Regions from separate parts of the Clostridium sp. ETTB3 genome, predicted to be linked through region 1. Evidence: predicted binding sites of a transcription regulator. Region 1 holds the regulator's gene; the other holds the start of a gene.

Region 1 (10,197 bases):
ACAACATTATTAATAGCTGAAATAAAAGAAGAAAGCTTAAAGGGTGAAATAATAAATGAAATAAAATCAATTGTTAAAAAATTAGAGCCAGATGTAAAAGTAGAGGAAAAATTAAATAATACGGTAATTAAAAATACAACTAGTGAATGTAAAGATAGCTGTTGTTCTACAAGTTTTGAAAATGGTGAAGTAAAAAAATGTACTGAAAAAACAAAAATTAATAAAAATGAGACACATAATCATACACATAGTAATGGTTTAAGTGAAAATAATGCTGGAGTAATTGAGTATATAAAAGAAAATATAATGCTTATAATTGGAACATTAATATATTTAGTTGCATTAGCTTACAATGGAAATAATAATTCGGTATCTATAATATTATTTATTGCAAGTTATCTTGTAATTGGTGGAGAAGTAATTTTAACTGCATTAAAAAATATTACTAATGGTGAAATATTTGATGAAAATTTCCTTATGAGTATTGCTACAATTGGAGCATTTTTTATTGGTGAATATCCTGAAGCTGTTGCAGTAATGCTATTTTACCAAATTGGAGAGGTATTCCAAGGATATGCTGTAAATAAGTCAAGAAAATCTATTTCTTCTCTTATGAATATTAGAGCAGATTATGCAAATGTTTTAAGAAGTAATAATGAAGTTAAAGTATCTCCTGAGGACGTAAGTTTAAATGAAGTAATATTAATAAAGCCAGGAGAAAGGGTTCCATTAGATGGAGTGGTTTTAAGTGGAGAAAGTTTTTTAGATACTTCAGCATTAACTGGTGAATCAGTGCCTCGTGAAATTAAAGCTGGAGATGAAATTTTATCAGGTGAAATAAATAATAGTGGCGTTTTAAAAGTAAGAGTAACTAAGGAGTATGGAGAATCAACTGTTGCAAGAATATTAGAATTAGTTGAAAATGCATCAAATAAAAAGGCTCCTACAGAAAAATTTATAACAAAGTTTTCAAAGATATATACACCTATTGTTGTATTAGTAGCAGTGTTAGTAGCTATTATTCCACCTATTTTTATTAAAGGTGCAGTATTTTCAGAGTGGTTATATAAAGCATTATCTTTATTAGTTGTATCTTGTCCTTGTGCATTAGTAGTATCAATTCCATTAGGATTTTTCTCAGGTATAGGTGCAGCATCTAAGAAAGGTGTATTAGTTAAGGGGGGAAATTATTTAGAAGCACTTAAGGAAAGTGAAATAATAGTATTTGATAAAACTGGTACCTTAACTAAAGGTGTATTTAAGGTTACAAGCATTAACGCAAAAAATATTAGTAAAGATGAATTATTAGAAATAACAGCATTAGGTGAAGCAAATTCTAACCATCCAATTGCAGTATCTATTGCAGAAGCATATGGAAAGAAAATTAATAAAAATGAAATTGAAAGTTATAAAGAAGTTGCTGGTCATGGTGTTGAAGCAATAATAAGGGGGAAAAATGTCTTATTAGGAAATTCAAAATTAATGATTAAAAATAATATTTTTTATGATAAAGTAAATACAATTGGGACTATAGTTCATATTGCAATTAATTCAGAATATAAAGGAAATATAATAATTTCAGATGAAATAAAGGAAAATGTAAAAGAAGCAATAGTAGAATTAAAAAATGCAGGAATTAAAAAGACTGTAATGCTTACTGGAGATAGTAAGGAAGTTGCTGAAAAAGTTGCAAATGATATTGGAATTGATGAAGTATACTCTGAATTATTACCAAGTGATAAGGTAAATAAATTAGAAGAAGTTTTAAATAAAAAAGTAGGAAATGGTAAAGTATTATTTGTTGGTGATGGAATTAATGATGCTCCAGTTTTAGCTAGAGCAGATATTGGAATTGCCATGGGAGGAGTAGGATCTGATGCGGCAATTGAAGCAGCTGATGTAGTATTAATGAAAGATAAAATAGAATCTATTTCAGATGCTATAAGAATATCAAGAAAAACAAATAAGATATTATGGCAAAATATAATTTTCTCATTATTTATAAAGGTTGTTGTTATGATATTAGTTGTAGCAGGATTAACAAATATGTGGGCTGCTGTATTTGCAGATGTTGGAGTAACTTTATTAGCAGTATTAAATTCAATGAGGATAATTCGATGAATATTGACAAATTATAATAAGATAATTATAATTAAATAAGTCCAGAAAAATTTTAGGCAAAAGGGAATGGTGTACAAGATCATTTTAGCTCTTGTTGCAAAGTAGAAAGGTTTTAAGCTTGACTACGAATATTTATGAGACTTATGTATAACGCATCTGCTACGTTATACATAAGTCTCTGTTTTTAGGAAAAATAATAAGATATATTAAAATTGTTAATACTATATTTATTAATATAGTATTAATTAAATTTAAAAATAGAAAAAAATGAAATTTTATAATGTAAATAAAATTTTTTACAAATTATTAAATTAATAGATTAAAAGTGAAAAGTATGTTATTATATTATCAAAGTTTAGTAAAAGGAAAATTATTGAATAGATTAAGGAGATTCATATACTATGGAAAAAAAGAAAAATGTCTCTATGGCAGTAATTAAAAGATTACCAAAATACCATAGATATTTGAAAGAGCTGATGAGAAATGATGTAGATAGAATTTCATCAAAAGAATTAGGTGAAAAAATAGGATTTACAGCATCTCAAATTAGACAAGATTTAAATAATTTTGGGGATTTTGGGCAACAAGGTTATGGCTATAATGTAAAGGAATTGTATAAACAAATTAGCTTAATTTTAGGGTTGGATAAAGAATATACTGGAGTAATAATAGGTGCTGGTAACCTAGGGCAAGCAATTGCTAATTATAGCAGATTTTCAGAATTAGGATTATCTATTGATGGAATATTTGATGCAAATCCAAAACTTATTGGAATGAGAATAAGGGATGTAGAAATAAAGGATATTGATACATTAGGTAATTATTTAGAAAATAATAATATTAATATTGGAATTATTTGTGTTCCAAGAATTAATGCACAAAAGGTTTGTGACCTTTTAGTTAAGGGTGGAATAAAAGGAGTATGGAACTTTGCACCAGTAGATTTAGTAGTACCAGACGATGTTAAGGTTGAAAATGTTCATTTATCTGAAAGTTTATTGACATTAGTATATTTAATGAAATAAGAATAAATTTAAAAAAATAACAAATTAAAAAAAAGTTTTGAAAAAACTTAATTTTAATTTGTTATTTTTTTATCTACAAAAGTATAAAATTTTTCATAGCTTAAAGTTATCAATATTAATGTATATGAAAATTTAAAACTATAAGATTGATAACATTTAAAAGTTTATATAAATTAATAAATGTTTTATTAATTTTATAATTGAAATTATAAAATTAAGATAGTTAAACCAAACATTAACAAGAAATAAATTGAAAAAATGTAATATTTATACCGAATAGTAAAATATTAATTGCAAATGGTAAAATTAGATATTATAATTAAAAGTAGGTTATGATTATTCAGAATCTTCTAACCAAAGATGAGGAAAAAGAATGTTTTTTTGAATTGATTTGTTAATAATATAACAAAGAAAAGGGTGTTTATGTGAAAAAATGGGTATAAAGGGGAAGAAGAATTTATGGAAATCAAAAATGTTATTTTAGAACAAGAATTAAAAAATTTAATTCTTGAAAAGGAAGGTAAATTAGCTATTGTAACAATAAATAGACCTAAAGCATTAAATGCTTTAAATTCAGAAACTTTAAAGGAACTAGATTCAGCAATTACTAATATTGAAAATGATAATAATATTTATTGTGTAATAATTAAAGGTGCAGGAGAAAAATCTTTTGTTGCTGGAGCTGATATAGCAGAAATGAAGGATTTAGATGCAAAAGGTGGAGAAGAATTTGGGGTTTTAGGTAATAAAGTTTTTAGAAAAATTGAAAGTTTAAATAAGCCTGTTATAGCTGCGATATCTGGATTTGCCTTAGGTGGAGGTTGTGAATTAGCAATGGCTTGCGATATTAGAATTGCTTCAGAAAAAGCTAAGTTTGCTCAACCAGAAGCTGGACTTGGAATTACACCAGGGTTTGGTGGAACCCAAAGATTACCTAGAATAGTTGGCTTAGGAAAAGCTAAAGAAATGATTTACACATGTGCAATGATTAAGGCTGATGAAGCATTAAGAATTGGATTAGTTAATAAGGTTGTTCCATTAGAAAATTTAATGGATGAAGCAAAGAAAATGGCAGATGTTATTTGTGCAAATGCTCCAATAGCAGTAAGACAATGCAAAGATGCAATAAATAGAGGAATGCAAGTTGATATAGATAAAGCAATTGAAATTGAAGCAAATGATTTTGGACAATGCTTTGATTCAGAAGACCAATTAGAAGGAATGACTGCATTTTTAGAAAGAAGAGAAAAGAACTTTAAAAACAAGTAAATTAAATTAAATTTAAATATATAGATGTGTATTGCAGAAAATTTTGTATTTCACGCATAAAGATGGTATTACAGGGAGGTAAAAAAGTAATGGATTTTGGATTAACTAGAGAACAAGAGTTAGTGAGACAAATGGTTAAAGAATTTGCAGTTAATGAAGTAAAACCAATAGCTGCTGAAATCGATGAAACAGAAAGATTTCCAATGGAAAATGTAAAGAAAATGGGCGAGCTAGGCATGATGGGTATTCCATTCCCTAAGGAGTTAGGTGGATCTGGCGGCGATGTATTATCATATATAATAGCTGTTGAAGAATTATCAAAAGTTTGTGCGACAACAGGGGTTATTCTTTCAGCTCATACTTCACTTTGTGCTTCGTTATTATATGAAAATGGAACTCCAGCACAAAAGGAAAAATACTTAGTACCACTTGCAAAAGGAGAAAAAATAGGTGCATTTGGTTTAACAGAACCAGGAGCAGGAACAGATGCTGCTGGACAACAAACTACAGCTATTTTAGAGGGAGATAATTATATCTTAAATGGATCAAAAATATTCATTACTAATGGTGGAGTAGCTGATACTTTTATAGTGTTTGCAATGACTGATAAGTCTCAAGGAACTAGAGGAATATCTGCATTTATAGTTGAAAAAGATTTCCCAGGATTCTCAATTGGTAAGAAAGAAGACAAGTTAGGAATTAGAGCATCTTCTACAACTGAACTTATATTTGAAGATTGTGTAATTCCAAAGGAAAACTTAGTAGGAAAAGAAGGTAAGGGATTTGGTATAGCAATGAAAACTCTTGATGGGGGAAGAATTGGTATAGCTGCTCAAGCTTTAGGAATTGCAGAAGGAGCTTATGATGAAGCTGTTAAATATATGAAGGAAAGAAAGCAATTTGGAAGATCATTATCAGCATTCCAAGGATTACAATGGATGATTTCTGAAATGAATACAAAGATAGAAGCTGCAAGACATTTAGTTTATAAGGCTGCATGGCTTAAACAAAATAAACTTCCATATGGAGTTGATGCTGCAAGAGCTAAGTTATTTGCTGCTGAAGTAGCTATGGAAGTAACAACTAAGGCTGTTCAAATTCATGGTGGATATGGTTACACTAAGGATTATCCAGTTGAAAGAATGATGAGAGATGCTAAGATAACTGAAATTTATGAAGGAACTTCAGAAGTTCAAAAGATGGTTATTTCAGGCGCAGCATTAAGATAGAAGGAGGCATTTGATAATGAATATAGTAGTTTGCTTAAAACAAGTACCAGATACAACAGTTGTAAAAATTGATCCAAAAACAGGAACTCTTATAAGAGATGGTGTTCCTTCAATAATAAATCCAGAAGATAAGCATGCTTTAGAAGCCGCATTACAATTAAAAGATAATCATGGAGCTCATGTAACTGTAGTTAGTATGGGGCCGCCTCAAGCAAAAAATGCTTTAAGAGAAGCTTTATGCATGGGGGCAGATGAAGCTATTCTTTTAACAGATAGAGCATTTGGAGGAGCTGATACATTAGCAACTTCAAAAACTATTGCAGCAGCAATTAAAAAATTAGATTACGATATAATATTTGGTGGAAGACAAGCTATTGATGGAGATACTGCTCAAGTAGGGCCAGAAATAGCAGAACATTTAGGAATTCCTCAAGTAACATACGTACAAGATGTTAAGATTGAAGAAGATGGAGTATTAGTAAATAGAGCTTTAGAAGATGGTTATGAATTAATAAAAGTTCAAGAACCTGTACTATTAACAGCGATTGAAGAATTAAATAAACCAAGATATATGAACGTTAAATATATCTTTGATACGGTAGATAAAGAAATTAAGATTATGACTGCAGATGATCTTGATGTACCTGCAGAAGAATTAGGGTTAAAGGGTTCTCCTACAAAGGTTAAGAAGTCTATGACTAAGGAAGCTAAAGGTGCTGGAGAAATTGTTAAAGAATCAGCTCCAGAAGCAGTAGCATATGTTTTAGGAAAATTACAGGAAAAACACTATATTTAAGATAATGGGAGGGTAATTGAAGATGAATATGGCAGAATATAATGGTGTTTGGGTATTTGCTGAACAAAGAAGTGGAGAATTACAAAAGGTTTCATTAGAAATATTAGGTGAAGGTAGAAGATTAGCTAATGAATTAGGAGTTAAGCTTACTGCAGTATTATTAGGAAATAATGTAGGAGATTTAGCAGATACTTTAGGTGAACATGGTGCTGATGAAGTATTAGTTGCTGAGCATCCTGAATTAGATAAGTATACAACTGATGGATATACAAAGGTTATTTGTGATTTAGTAAATGAAAGAAAGCCAGGAATACTATTTATTGGAGCTACTTTTATAGGAAGAGACTTAGGTCCAAGAGTTGCTGCAAGACTTTCAACAGGATTAACAGCTGACTGTACATCTTTAGCAGTAGATGTTACTAATGGGGATTTACTTGCAACAAGACCTGCATTTGGTGGTAACTTAATGGCAACAATTGCTTGTCCAAATCATAGACCACAAATGGCAACAGTTAGACCAGGAGTATTTTCAAAGCTTACTGAAAAGAAATATGATTTTAATGTAGAAAATGTAAATGTTAATTTAAATGCAGCAGATATTAGAACTACTGTATTAGAAGTTGTTAAAGCTAATAAAGATATCGTTGACATTGGAGAAGCTAAGGTTATAGTAGCAGGTGGTAGAGGTGTTGGAATTAAGGAAAACTTCGAACTTTTACAACAATTAGCTGATGTTTTAGGAGGAGTTGTTGGAGCTTCAAGAGGTGCTGTAGATAAGGGATGGATAGAAAGAGATTACCAAGTTGGACAAACAGGTAAAACAGTAAGACCTTCTATTTATATTGCTTGTGGTATTTCAGGAGCAATTCAACATGTAGCTGGTATGCAAGAATCAGATATGATAATTGCTATTAATAAGGATGAAACAGCTCCAATAATGAAGGTTGCAGATTACGCAATTGTTGGAGATTTAAATAAAGTAATTCCAGAAATGATTAATAGACTTAAAGAAATGAAAGAAGTATCAGTAGAAACTGTTAACTGTTAAAATGTATGCACTTATGGGCATAATTAAATATTGTATTAAAGGGGAGAGGTTATTATGGAAAAGATTTTTGTATTAGGAGCAGGAACTATGGGTTCTGGAATAGTTCAAGCTTTTGCTCAAAAGGGGTATGAAGTTATAGTTAGAGATATAAAAGATGAACTTGTTCAAAGTGGAATAGTTAGAATAAATAATGGATTATCAAAGTTAGTTTCAAAAGGAAAAATGACTGAAGAAACTAAAGAAGATATCTTATCTAGAATTTCAGGAACTACTGATATGAATTTAGCTGCAGATTGCGATTTAGTTGTTGAAGCTGCAATTGAAAACATGAAAATTAAGAAAGAAATTTTTGCAGAGTTAGACAAGATTTGTAAGCCAGAAACTATTTTAGCTTCAAATACATCTTCTTTGTCAATAACAGAAGTTGCATCAGCGACTAATAGACCAGAAAAGGTTATAGGAATGCATTTCTTTAATCCAGCTCCAGTAATGAAGCTTGTTGAAATTATTAGAGGAATGGCTACATCACAAGAAACTTTTGATGCAGTTAAAGAGTTATCTGTAGCAATTGGAAAGGAGCCTGTTGAAGTAGAAGAAGCACCAGGATTTGTAGTTAATAGAATACTTATTCCAATGATTAATGAAGCTTCATTTATTCTTCAAGAAGGAATTGCATCAGTAGAAGATATAGATACAGCTATGAAATATGGTGCAAATCATCCAATGGGACCTTTAGCATTAGGTGATTTAATTGGATTAGATGTTTGCTTAGCAATTATGGATGTTTTATATAATGAAACAGGAGATACAAAATATAGATCAAGCAGTATTTTAAGAAAATATGTTAGAGCTGGATGGTTAGGAAGAAAATCAGGAAGAGGATTCTATAACTATAATGCTTAATTTATAATTGATAAGGGGTAATTGCTAGAAGGTAATTACTCCTTATTATTTATAAACTTTACATAAATAATAAGTATTAATAAAATTAAATATATAATAGAAATTTATTAATATTGGAGGATGAGTATATTATGTTAGTTGATTTAGTTAACAAATATTATGATAAAAAATATGATTTAAATTGTGCAGAGTGTATGTTAGTAGCAGCAAATGAAGAATATGATTTAAATATTTCAAAACAAACTTTAATGACTATGGCTTCTTTTGGTGGTGGAATGGCAATTGGAAGTGTGTGTGGTGCAGCAACTGGAGCTATATCAGTTTTAGCATTAATGTTTACAAATGATAGGGGGCATAAAAGTCCACATGTAAAGGAAATGACAAGTAAATTTTTAAATGAATTTAATATGAAGATGAATTCATTGGATTGTATATCATTAAAAGAAAACTATTATGATTTAGAAAATAGGTGTTCAAAAATGATGATGGTATCTGCAGAATTGTTGCAAGAAATAATAAATGAATATAGTTCGATTTATTCTATAAATAGATAAAATAATTACATTTATATATTTAAATATAAAAAATAATTTCATTTTAGTATAAATAATAGCAATATAGGATAATGTTGAAAAAGTTGATTTATTAATATAATATAAAAAATAAATATTATCATTTAATAAGAATTATTTATAGAATATAAAAATATTAAGTTAGAAAAAATAAAAAATATAAAGAAAAGATTTATATTTTTTTATAACAGGGAGTGTAAGGATGAATTATACAAATTTAATAGAAAAAGATAACACAATAATATTAGAAAATGTAAAAGACTTTAATATAAAGCAAATACTTGAGTGTGGACAATGCTTTAGATGGGAAAGAATTAGTGATACAAATTATGTAATAATTGCATATAGAAGAGTAATTGAAGTAATTCAAAATGGAAGTACAGTAACAATTATTAATACTAATATGAAGGATTTTAATGAAATTTGGAAAAATTATTTCGATTTAAATGTTGATTATGAAAAAATAAAGGAAGAATTATCGAAAGATGAGCTTTTAAGAAAAAGTGTTGAATTTGGATATGGTATAAGAATATTAAATCAAGATCCATTTGAAATGTTAATAAGTTTTATAATTTCAGCAAGAAATAGTATTCCTTCAATAATGAAGACAATTAAAAAAATATCTGAAAAATGGGGAGATAAAATTGAGTATAATGGGAATGTATATTATGCTTTTCCAACTCCTGAACAATTAAAAGAAGCAACTTTAGATGAAATAAAAGAAACAGGTGCATCTTTTAGAAGTAAATACATAGTAGATACTATTGCAAAAGTAAATGCTGCAAATGAAGCTAAAAGGAATGGAACATTAAATGATGAATTACAACAATTTGATTTAGAATATATAAAATCATTACCTGTTGATGAATGCCATAAGGCACTTCAAAACTTTATGGGAGTTGGAGCAAAAGTGGCTGATTGTATAATGTTATTTTCAATGAGTAAGCATTCAGCATTTCCAGTAGATGTTTGGATAAAGAGGGCAATGATACATTTTTATTTAGCACCAGATGTGTCATTAAATAAAATAAGAGTCTTTGGTAGAGAAAAGTTTGGAGAGTTAGCAGGACTTGCTCAACAATACTTATTTTATTATGCAAGAGAAAATAATATAAAAGTAGAATAGTGTTGAATTAAGCGTATATTATTGGAATAATAGGGTAAATATAAAGTGAAGTAACATATTTATGGGAGGTCACTATGTATTTAGGAAAAAGGTTAATATCATTAATTT
Region 2 (10,197 bases), 880 kb from region 1:
TCCTTATTTTTAGAAATAAATGAAATTTTTATTTGTTCCTAAAATATCTACTTATTTATTTTTTACATTGAAAATAAATAATATTCATTAAATTATAATTATATATTTATATATTTTTATATTTTCATCATAAAATTAGGGAAGCTATACTAACTTCCCTTAAATTATAAATTTAATAATCATTTAAATAATATAATTTTATTTTTTTTTCCCATTCCTCAGCTTTTCTTCTATCTATTATATAAATTCCCCTTAAAAACTCTTCTAATATATCTTTTCCATCAAGACCTTTCATTAAATGTCTTGGATAGTCAACTTTTCTTTTGTAGCATTGTTTTGGGTCTATCACTTTTACTCTTTCATCTTTATTTACATATATATCTCTACACCTAGCATCAAGTTTTGTAAATTTTAAGTATTTAAATTCTTTTATCAATATATATATGTTATAAATTAATTGTTGACTTAATCCATTTTCCTCAATATAATTATCTAACCTTTTACCATGTACCATTTCTCTTAATATATAAAAGTCTCCATTTTTATATATGTTAGGAAAATACTTTGATTTTTTAACTTTGTATAATATTTCAGCCTCACTTTTACAAACCTTTTTATTCGTAAATATTTTTATTGCTTTATTTCCTGGTACCTCATAAACAATTCCATTATGACCTTCCCCTAATAACTTAGCATCTTTAAATAGACTTTCTACTTCTTTATCAAAGTCTGCTGAATATGCATATGTCCTAGCCATTATAACCTACCTTAATTAATATTTGTATTATTATATTAATAACTATATGTATTTATAACACCCATTGTTCTATCTAAAAATCCTTGCCATCCTAAAATATTTAATTTTTTAGTAATTCTTATCTTAAATATTTCATGTGATATATATTGTAATTTACAAGCAGTATGCCCCTTACTATCTCTTACTTATAAGCACGATTCTCTAAAATCACCTATGCCATGTGTTGAGTATTCCATTGGGAAACTATCATAAATAATTAACGTTTTTATCTAATATCTTTTTACCAAAGTAAACATGTCTAACAAATTGTTCTTCATCTACTATTGCAATAATATAAGATGTATCCTTTGAATCTAATTTAAATACTTTATTTATCTATTTTCTCCTAAAAATAATGCTGCTAAAACTCCTGGGCCTGCATGGGCTCCTACAACATTTCCAATATAATTAATTACTATATTTTTAAATTTAACTTCTTCTAATATCATATTTTTTAATGTTTCTGCTTCCTCTAAGCAATCTCCATGACATATATATAATGTCTCATTTTCAGTATTTATAGCTCTTTCCTTTACTTCATTAACCAAAAACCTTAAAGCTTTTTTCTTTCCTTTAATCTTTTCACCTTGAACTAATTTACCATCATCATCAATATATAAAGTGGGTTTTATATTTAATAATCCTCCAATAGTTGCTATTGTACTTGAAATACGTCCTCCCCTTTTTAAATGATTTAAATCATCTATTAATATAGAATGAACTACTTTTCTTTTATTCTCTTCTAACCAATTAACAATTTCCTCTGCATTTAACCCATTATTTCTCATATCACATGCCTTTTCCACTAAAAACCCTTGACCTACAGACACGCTTAATGAATCTACTAAATAAATCTTTGCATCAAGATATTCCTCAATTAAATTATTTTTTGCTATATTGGCACTATTAAATGTACCACTTAAATTTGATGATAATGATATATATATAATTGAATCACCATTCTTTATATGCTTTATAAATTCTTCTTCAAAATCATATGAATTTATTTGTGATGTTGTAGGTGTTGCACCTTTTCTCATTTCAGTATAAAACTCTTTATAAGTTAATGTTTTTCCTAAATCATCTTTTATTAATTTCCCATTTAAATTTAATATTAATGATACTAACCCTATATTTTCTGATTCTATATATTCTTTTGTTAAGTCACATGCTGAATCTGTTATTATCTTAATTCCCATAATTTTTATCCTCATTTAATTTTTAATTATTTTATTTATTCCTTAATGAAATTATATATTTATTTATTATTATTGTCAAATATTTTGATTATCAAATTTTATGATAAAAATATATAAATTAAGCTAAATTTATTTATATTGCCATAAATATTTAAAACTATTGAGTTTCTTCTGCTTTACAACTTTAAAAAATTTTATGCTTTCTAACATATAAAAAGAAGAGGGGATATCCCCTCTCCTTAAAACTATTTTATTAAAGATTCACCTGTCATTTCAGCAGGAACATCTAATCCCATAACTGTTAACATTGTTGGTGCTATGTCAGCTAACTTACCATCTTTTAAAGATTTACCATCTGTATGATTAGATACCCATACAAATGGAACTGGATCAGTTGTATGTGCTGTAAATGGATTTCCAGTTTCAGCATCTATCATAGTTTCAGCATTTCCGTGGTCAGCAGTTATAAATACTGTTCCATCTAACTCTAAAACTTTATCAACAACTCTTCCTAAGCAAGTATCTACAGCCTCAACAGCAGCCTTAGCAGCTTCCATTACTCCTGTATGTCCAACCATATCTGGATTAGCATAGTTTAATATAATCATATCATATTTATCTGAATCTAATCTCTTTATTAATTCATCTGTTAATTCTGGTGCACTCATTTCTGGCTTTAAGTCATAAGTTGCAACCTTTGGAGATGCAATAAGAGCTCTATCTTCACCTTCGTTTTCTTTTTCAACACCACCGTTGAAGAAGAATGTAACGTGAGCATATTTTTCTGTTTCTGCTATTCTTAATTGATTTAATCCCTTAGAAGCAACATATTCACCTAAAGTATTAGTTATAGCTTCTGGTCTGTAAGCAACTTCAACACCTTCTAAAGTTTTATCGTATTGAGTCATTGTTACAAATACTAAATCTAAAGTTTCTCTCTCAAATCCTGTAAATTCTTTATCATTTATAGCTCTAGTTATTTCTCTAGCTCTATCAGGTCTAAAATTAAAGAATACTACTGAATCTCCATTTTTAATAGTTCCTGTTGGAGCTCCATTTTCTTCTATAACACATGGAATTACGAATTCATCTGATTTATTATCAGCATAAGATTTTTCAATACCTTCAACAGCAGATGTAGCAGTTTCACCTTTTCCAAGTACCATTGCATCATATGCTAATTGTACTCTTTCCCATCTGTTATCTCTATCCATTGCATAGTATCTTCCTGAAATAGTAGCAATTTTACCTACTCCAAGTTCAGCCATGTAATTTTCTAATTCAACAACGAAGTCTTTTCCTGAACCAGGGGCAACATCTCTACCATCCATAAAGCAGTGAACATATACATTTTTAACTTCTTGTTCTTTAGCTAATTTTAATAATCCTTTTAAATGATCTATATGTGAGTGAACTCCACCATTAGATAATAATCCCATTAAGTGTAATGCACTATTATCATTTTTAGCATTTTCCATAGCTTTTAATAATGCTTCATTTTTAAAGAATCCACCTTCATTTATTTCTTTAGTTATTCTTGTTAATTCTTGATATATAATTCTTCCTGCTCCAATATTTAAATGACCAACTTCTGAGTTACCCATTTGCCCATCTGGTAATCCAACAAACATACCACTTGCTTGTAATTGTGAGTGAGGATAGTTTGCAACTAATTTATCATAATTTGGTTTATTTGCAGCAGCAACTGCATTTCCATCTCCTGCTGGAGCTATTCCAAATCCATCTAATATCATTAACATTACAGGTTTCTTTGCCATAATTCCCTCCAAATATATATATACTTTTTAGTTTCAAAAAAATTATACCTCTGTGAGTTTCATTATATAATTAAAGACAATTGAACCTCACTTGTCCTTAGTACCTTTAATTGAACCATGTTTATTATACTATAATTATTATAGCTAAACAATATAGTTAATTTCTTGTAAACGTTTGTCTAAAAAATTTTCTGATAATTTATTTTTTGCTAAATAACCCAAAAATATTTAATTGTTTTAAATTGAAAAGTTTACTAAAAAGCAAAAAAAGAAATCCCTAGCAGAGGATTTCTTTTATTAATTTTAGTAGTTTACGATTTGAGCAAAGTCAGTAGCAACTAAACTAGCTCCACCAACTAAAGCACCATCGATATCAGATTGAGCCATTTGAGCTTTTATAGTTCCTGGCTTAACTGATCCACCGTATTGAATTCTTATCTTGTCAGCAACTTCTTTACCAAACATTTCAGCTAAGATGTTTCTAATTGCTTTTATTGTTTCGTTAGCTTGCTCATCAGTAGCAGTCTTACCAGTTCCGATAGCCCAAATTGGTTCGTAAGCTATAACAACTTTTTCTGCTAATTCTGGTGATAAACCTTCTAAATCAGCTTTGATTTGAGCTCCAACAACTTCATTAGTTGTTCCATTTTCTCTTTGCTCTAAAGTTTCTCCACAGCAAAGGATTGGAGTTAAATTATGAGCAAATGCAGCTTTAACTTTTTTGTTTAAAGCTTCATCAGTTTCATTGAAGTATTCTCTTCTTTCACTGTGTCCTAAAACAACATAGCTAACTCCCATAGCTTCTAACATTCCTGGAGCAACTTCACCAGTGAAAGCTCCCTTTTCTTCAAAGTGCATGTTTTGAGCTGCAACTTTAATGTTTGATCCTTCAACTGCCTTTAATACAGCATCTAAGCAAACAAAAGTAGGACAAACTACTACATCACAAGTAGCATCCTTTACTAATGGCTTTAATTCATTTATAACTTTAACAGCTTCTTCTGGAGTATAGTGCATTTTCCAGTTTCCAGCAATAATAGCCTTTCTCATTTAATTCACCTCTAATAAAATTTTTTTAAAAGTTTTTAGTAACAAGTTTACAGTTACAAATGACAAGTTAAGGTAGAAACTCCTAATGAAGCTTCTAAAAATATATTTTTCTAAAATTCAGCCTAAGCTGAATTTTTTCCTCAACTTGCCACTTATCACTTGCCACTCTTAAATATTTCTACTTGTCGTTTAAAGCAGCAATTCCTGGTAATGTTTTACCTTCTAAGAATTCTAAAGAAGCTCCACCACCTGTAGAAATGTGAGTCATCTTATCTCCAAATCCTAAGATATTAACAGCAGCAGCTGAGTCTCCTCCACCGATAACTGTTGTAGCATCTGCATCTGCCATAGCTTTAGCAACAGCAATTGTTCCTTTGTTGAAGTTTTCGAATTCGAATACTCCCATTGGTCCGTTCCAGATAACTGTCTTAGCATCTTTTATTGCTTCAGCATATAAAGCTTCTGTCTTAGGTCCGATATCTAATCCCATATATCCAGCTGGAATATTTTGATCTTCAGTAACCTTAGCTTCAACATCCTTGAATCCATCAGCAATTCTGTGATCTACTGGTAATAAGAATTTAACACCTTTAGCTTCAGCTTTAGCTATCATTTCCTTAGCGTAATCCATTCTATCATCTTCACATAAAGAAGTTCCGATTTCATATCCTTGAGCTTTTAAGAATGTATAAGCCATTCCTCCACCAATGATAATTGTATCAACTTTTTCTAATAAGTTGTTGATAACAGCTATTTTATCAGAAACCTTAGATCCACCTAATATAGCAACGAAAGGTCTAACTGGGTTATTTACAGCTTCTCCTAAGAACTTTAATTCTTTTTGAATTAAGTATCCGCATACAGCTGTATCAACGTAGTTAGTTACTCCTACAGTTGATGAGTGAGCTCTGTGAGCTGTTCCAAATGCATCGTTAACATAAATGTCACATAAAGAAGCTAATTCCTTAGATAATTCTTCTCCGTTCTTAGTTTCTTCTTTTCTGCATCTAGTGTTTTCTAATAATACAACATCTCCGTCTTTCATATCAGCAACAGCTTTTCTAGCGTTTTCTCCAACAACTTCTTCGTCTCTAGCGAAAACAACTTCTTTACCTAACATTTCGCTTAATCTTACAGCAACTGGTGCTAAGCTCTTAGATGCATCTTTTCCTAAGTGTGAGCAAAGTATAACTTTAGCTCCATTTTCAATTAAGTATTTGATTGTTGGAAGAGCTCCTACTAATCTATTTTCATCAGTTATAACTCCATCTTTTAATGGTACGTTAAAGTCACATCTTACTAAAACTCTTTTACCTTTAACTTGAACATCTTCAATTGTCTTTTTATTAAAGCTCATTCTTTTCACCTCATAAATTTTTATAGTTTTATCTATAATTTTAAAATAGGCCCGGTCTTATAAGTATGCCTTAGAGACCGGACCCTGTTTAGGATCTTATAAGAGTGCTTTTATAAGCATCTAAATCCATATATAATTATCTATTAAAATTAAGCTAATTCAGCGAAGTATTTAATAGTTCTAACCATTTGGCTAGTGTATGAGTTTTCGTTGTCATACCATGAAACAACTTGAACTTGGTATAATCCTTCTCCGATTTCAGATACCATAGTTTGAGTTGCATCAAATAATGAACCGTACTTGATTCCGATGATGTCTGAAGAAACTAATTCTTCTTCAGTGTAACCGAATGATTCGTTAGAAGCAGCTTTCATAGCAGCGTTGATTCCTTCTACAGTTACATTTTCACCCTTAACTACAGCAACTAAGATTGTGCTTGATCCAGTTGGAACTGGTACTCTTTGTGCAGAACCGATTAATTTTCCGTTTAATTCTGGGATAACTAATCCGATAGCTTTAGCAGCTCCAGTTGAGTTAGGAACTATGTTAACAGCTCCAGCTCTAGCTCTTCTTAAATCACCTTTTCTTTGAGGACCGTCTAAGATCATTTGGTCTCCAGTGTAAGCGTGGATTGTAGACATTATACCAGATTGGATTGTAGCATAGTCATTTAATGCTTTAGCCATTGGAGCTAAGCAGTTTGTAGTACAAGATGCAGCTGAAATTATGTTATCTTCAGCAGTTAAGATATCTTGGTTTACGTTGAATACAACTGTTGGAAGGTCGTTTCCAGCTGGAGCTGATATAACAACTTTCTTAGCACCTGCTTCAATGTGAGCTTGAGACTTAGCTTTTGATACGTAGAATCCAGTACATTCTAATACTACGTCAACATCTAATTCACCCCATGGTAATTTAGAAGCATCAGCTTCAGCATATATTCTGATTTCTTTTCCATCTACAGTGATTGAGTTTTCACCAGCAGTAACTGTATCACCTAAAGCGTATCTTCCTTGTGCTGAATCATATTTTAATAAGTGAGCTAACATTTTTGGGCTTGTTAAATCGTTGATAGCAACTACTTCGTACCCTTCAGCTCCAAACATTTGTCTAAATGCAAGACGTCCTATACGTCCAAAACCATTAATTGCAACTCTTACCATTACAATTACCTCCTAAAAATAGATATTATATATTTAAAATTAAATTTTAAATCATGATTAAAAATTTCTCAAAGTTTTAATTAATTACTATTTTTGAAAATCTATTTATGAGATTCTATTAATTTAGCAATTTTTCTCCCTGCAGCTTCATCTGTTACTAAAACAGCCTTTTCATTGTTCATTTCAGTAGCAATAATTGCTTCAACTTTATTTTCTCCTGCGGCTACAGCAATATGTGTGTTAATTTTCTTTGAGTCATTGAAATTTATTCCAATTGGTGTGTTTTCTGAAACTACTTGTGAATTTTTATTAAAATAACATCCATAAGCTTCACCAACTGCTCCAATACTTTTAAGTTTACTTATATATTCCTCTGATAATCCACGCTTTTTAGCCATGTGAATTGCATTTCCTATTCCATAAATTAAAATATCTGCATTATGAATATTATCAATAACTTCTTTTATTTGTTTTTCTTTAAGAAGTCCTTCTAAAACATTCAGACTAACATTTTCTGGAATATGAAGTAATTTATAAGTACCATCAAGCTTGTTTGCTAATGATGCAGCTAAATAATTAGCTTGACTTTCAACTTTTCTTCCCATTCCGCCTCTAGCTGGAATAACAAGAATATCTGAAACATTATTTATCTTAGGGAAAGCTTCCACAACTTCCTTAATTGTACTTCCTCCAGTTATGGCTATTATATCATGATCCTTAATGATATTTTTTACATAGTTAGCTGCTGCTTTACCTAGTTCCTTAATTGTTTCTGGATTTTCATTAACATTTCCTGGAACTATTACAACATCTTTTACACCTAAAAATGATTTAATACATTTCTCAATGTCATTTAATCCCTTAATTTGATAAATAAATTCTTTTAATCCCTCTAAGACATTTTGTCCATCTTTTGTAACTGTCATACCAGGGGTATTTATTTCTATTAAGTTTTGTGATTTTAATAAATCAATTTCATTTCTAACTACTCTTTCACCAAGATCTAGTTCACTTGCTAGCATTCTTCTTCCAATAGGTTGGTTATAATAAATTGTTCTTAAAACATTATATCGTTTTTCAAGAACTTCTACTAGCTCAGGAACTATCTTTTTTTGCAATTCTAATATTTCCTGCACTTCAGCCCCTCCTTTTGGACTAAAAATGTCCCAGCAATGACTTTTATGTCCCACATTTATTATTATAAAACAGATATCTAAAATTTGAAAGTCTTTCTAGTAATTTTTTTTATATTTTTTTCTTTTTTTAATTAAATTTATTAAATTTAGTTATATTTAATATAATTAATATATTTATTTTCTAAATTTACCTTTATATTTTATGTATTTTGATATTACTATATTCAAAAACAATATTCCACTTTCCCCTTAATATTCCAAGGTAGATGTTTATTTTTTTCATTGATTTTTAATATTTTAAACTGCTTATTTATAGTACTTTAATTAATATTCCTTATGAAAAAGGGGATGACGCATTAAGAATAAATACTACAATATATTGTGTTGATTTTTATTTTTTAAAACAATATATTGTGTATAAAAGTTTCAGTGCGTCAGCCCCAAATATGATAACTATTTTTCAATAAAGAAAATACCACATGCTTTAATTCCTGAATGTATTCCAACTGTACATCCAACTTTAGCATCTATATAATTCACATCATTTTCTTCAAAATATTTCTTTAATCCTAAATAAATTTCTTGATTTAAAATTTCTAATAATACTATTGGAGACTCCATATCTACATTTCCATTTTCAAAATCAGAAATTATTTTCTTTAAGGCTTTTTTACTTCCTCTAACCTTATCTTTAACAGCCATTTTCCCATCTTTTACTTCTAAAATAAGTCTTAAGCCTAAAACACTACCTATAGTACCTGCTGTTTTAGAAAGTCTTCCACCTCTTACTAAGTTTTCTAATGATTCAAATCCTAATGAGCTTCTTACCTTTGGAATTAACACCTTAATTTTTTCTTCAATTTCAATAATGCTATCTCCATTATCTCTAAATTCACAAGCTTTTAATGCTAAAACTCCTAATCCTGAAGTTACATTTTTAGAATCAATTACAACAATATCATCACTTTCTAAAATATTTTTTGCTATGCAAGCTGATTGGTAAGTTCCACTCATTTCTGATGATAAAAGTAATGCTACTATTTTATAACCTTCATCTAAATATTTTTTAAATACTTCCTCAAATCTGTTTGGTGTAACTTGAGCTGTAGTTGGAAGAATATTATCTTTTTCTATTCTTTCTAACATTTGATGAATGTTTATTTCAACTCCATCTAAGTAGCTTTCTTCTCCAAAGTTAATTAATAAAGGTAAAACTTCAATTCCCTTTTCTTTAATAAGATCTGCAGGTAAATCTAAAGTACTATCAGTAATAATCTTAATTTTTTCCATACAAGTACCCCCTATCATTATTATTTCATATTTGGAAATCCAATTTGTTTTAATGCTTCATAAGCTATTATTGCTACAGTATTTGATAAGTTTAAGCTTCTTGTGCTACTTTTAACCATAGGTACTCTTATTCCCATATGAGCATTATGTACACTTTCTGGAACACCTGAAGATTCTCTTCCAAACATTATAAAATCTCCATCTTGGAATTTTTCATCAGAATATATATTTCCTCCATGAGTAGTTGATAAAAATATTCTTCTATCTCCATACTTAGCTATAAAATCTTCATATGATTCATGAACTTCTAATTTTAAGTCCTTCCAATAATCTAATCCTGATCTTCTAACAGCCTTATCATCAATGCTAAACCCTAAAGGTTTTATTAAATGAAGAGTTGAATCAGTTAATACACAAGTTCTTGCAAT

The links. The regulator Rex, encoded in region 1, represses fermentation and respiration genes when NADH is low (regulators of the CRP and FNR family bind a similar motif). The targets are predictions, from matches to a motif close to ATTGTTAANNNNTTAACAAT.
Region 2: gap (type I glyceraldehyde-3-phosphate dehydrogenase) is a predicted target of Rex. The motif match lies at 7,397-7,416, and genes of this name have one in related genera.

Annotation. Positions count from the first base shown of each region.
Region 1 covers NZ_CP199832.1:375,523-385,719, forward strand. Annotated here, with positions in the region: gene ACUN06_RS01805 (heavy metal translocating P-type ATPase) at 1-2,121, shown strand, start outside; gene ACUN06_RS01810 (redox-sensing transcriptional repressor Rex) at 2,523-3,146, shown strand; gene ACUN06_RS01815 (short-chain-enoyl-CoA hydratase) at 3,606-4,415, shown strand; gene ACUN06_RS01820 (acyl-CoA dehydrogenase) at 4,505-5,644, shown strand; gene ACUN06_RS01825 (electron transfer flavoprotein subunit beta/FixA family protein) at 5,661-6,440, shown strand; gene ACUN06_RS01830 (electron transfer flavoprotein subunit alpha/FixB family protein) at 6,463-7,488, shown strand; gene ACUN06_RS01835 (3-hydroxybutyryl-CoA dehydrogenase) at 7,543-8,391, shown strand; gene ACUN06_RS01840 (C-GCAxxG-C-C family (seleno)protein) at 8,523-8,945, shown strand; gene ACUN06_RS01845 (DNA-3-methyladenine glycosylase family protein) at 9,166-10,089, shown strand; gene ACUN06_RS01850 (M28 family metallopeptidase) at 10,164-10,197, shown strand, end outside.
Region 2 covers NZ_CP199832.1:2,314,666-2,324,862, forward strand. Annotated here, with positions in the region: gene ACUN06_RS11205 (protein kinase family protein) at 173-757, opposite strand; gene ACUN06_RS11210 (DegV family protein) at 1,129-1,995, opposite strand; gene gpmI (2,3-bisphosphoglycerate-independent phosphoglycerate mutase) at 2,241-3,773, opposite strand; gene tpiA (triose-phosphate isomerase) at 4,077-4,823, opposite strand; gene ACUN06_RS11225 (phosphoglycerate kinase) at 5,002-6,180, opposite strand; gene gap (type I glyceraldehyde-3-phosphate dehydrogenase) at 6,330-7,343, opposite strand; gene ACUN06_RS11235 (sugar-binding transcriptional regulator) at 7,445-8,479, opposite strand; gene ACUN06_RS11240 (DegV family protein) at 8,933-9,769, opposite strand; gene ACUN06_RS11245 (tRNA (cytidine(34)-2'-O)-methyltransferase) at 9,790-10,197, opposite strand, start outside.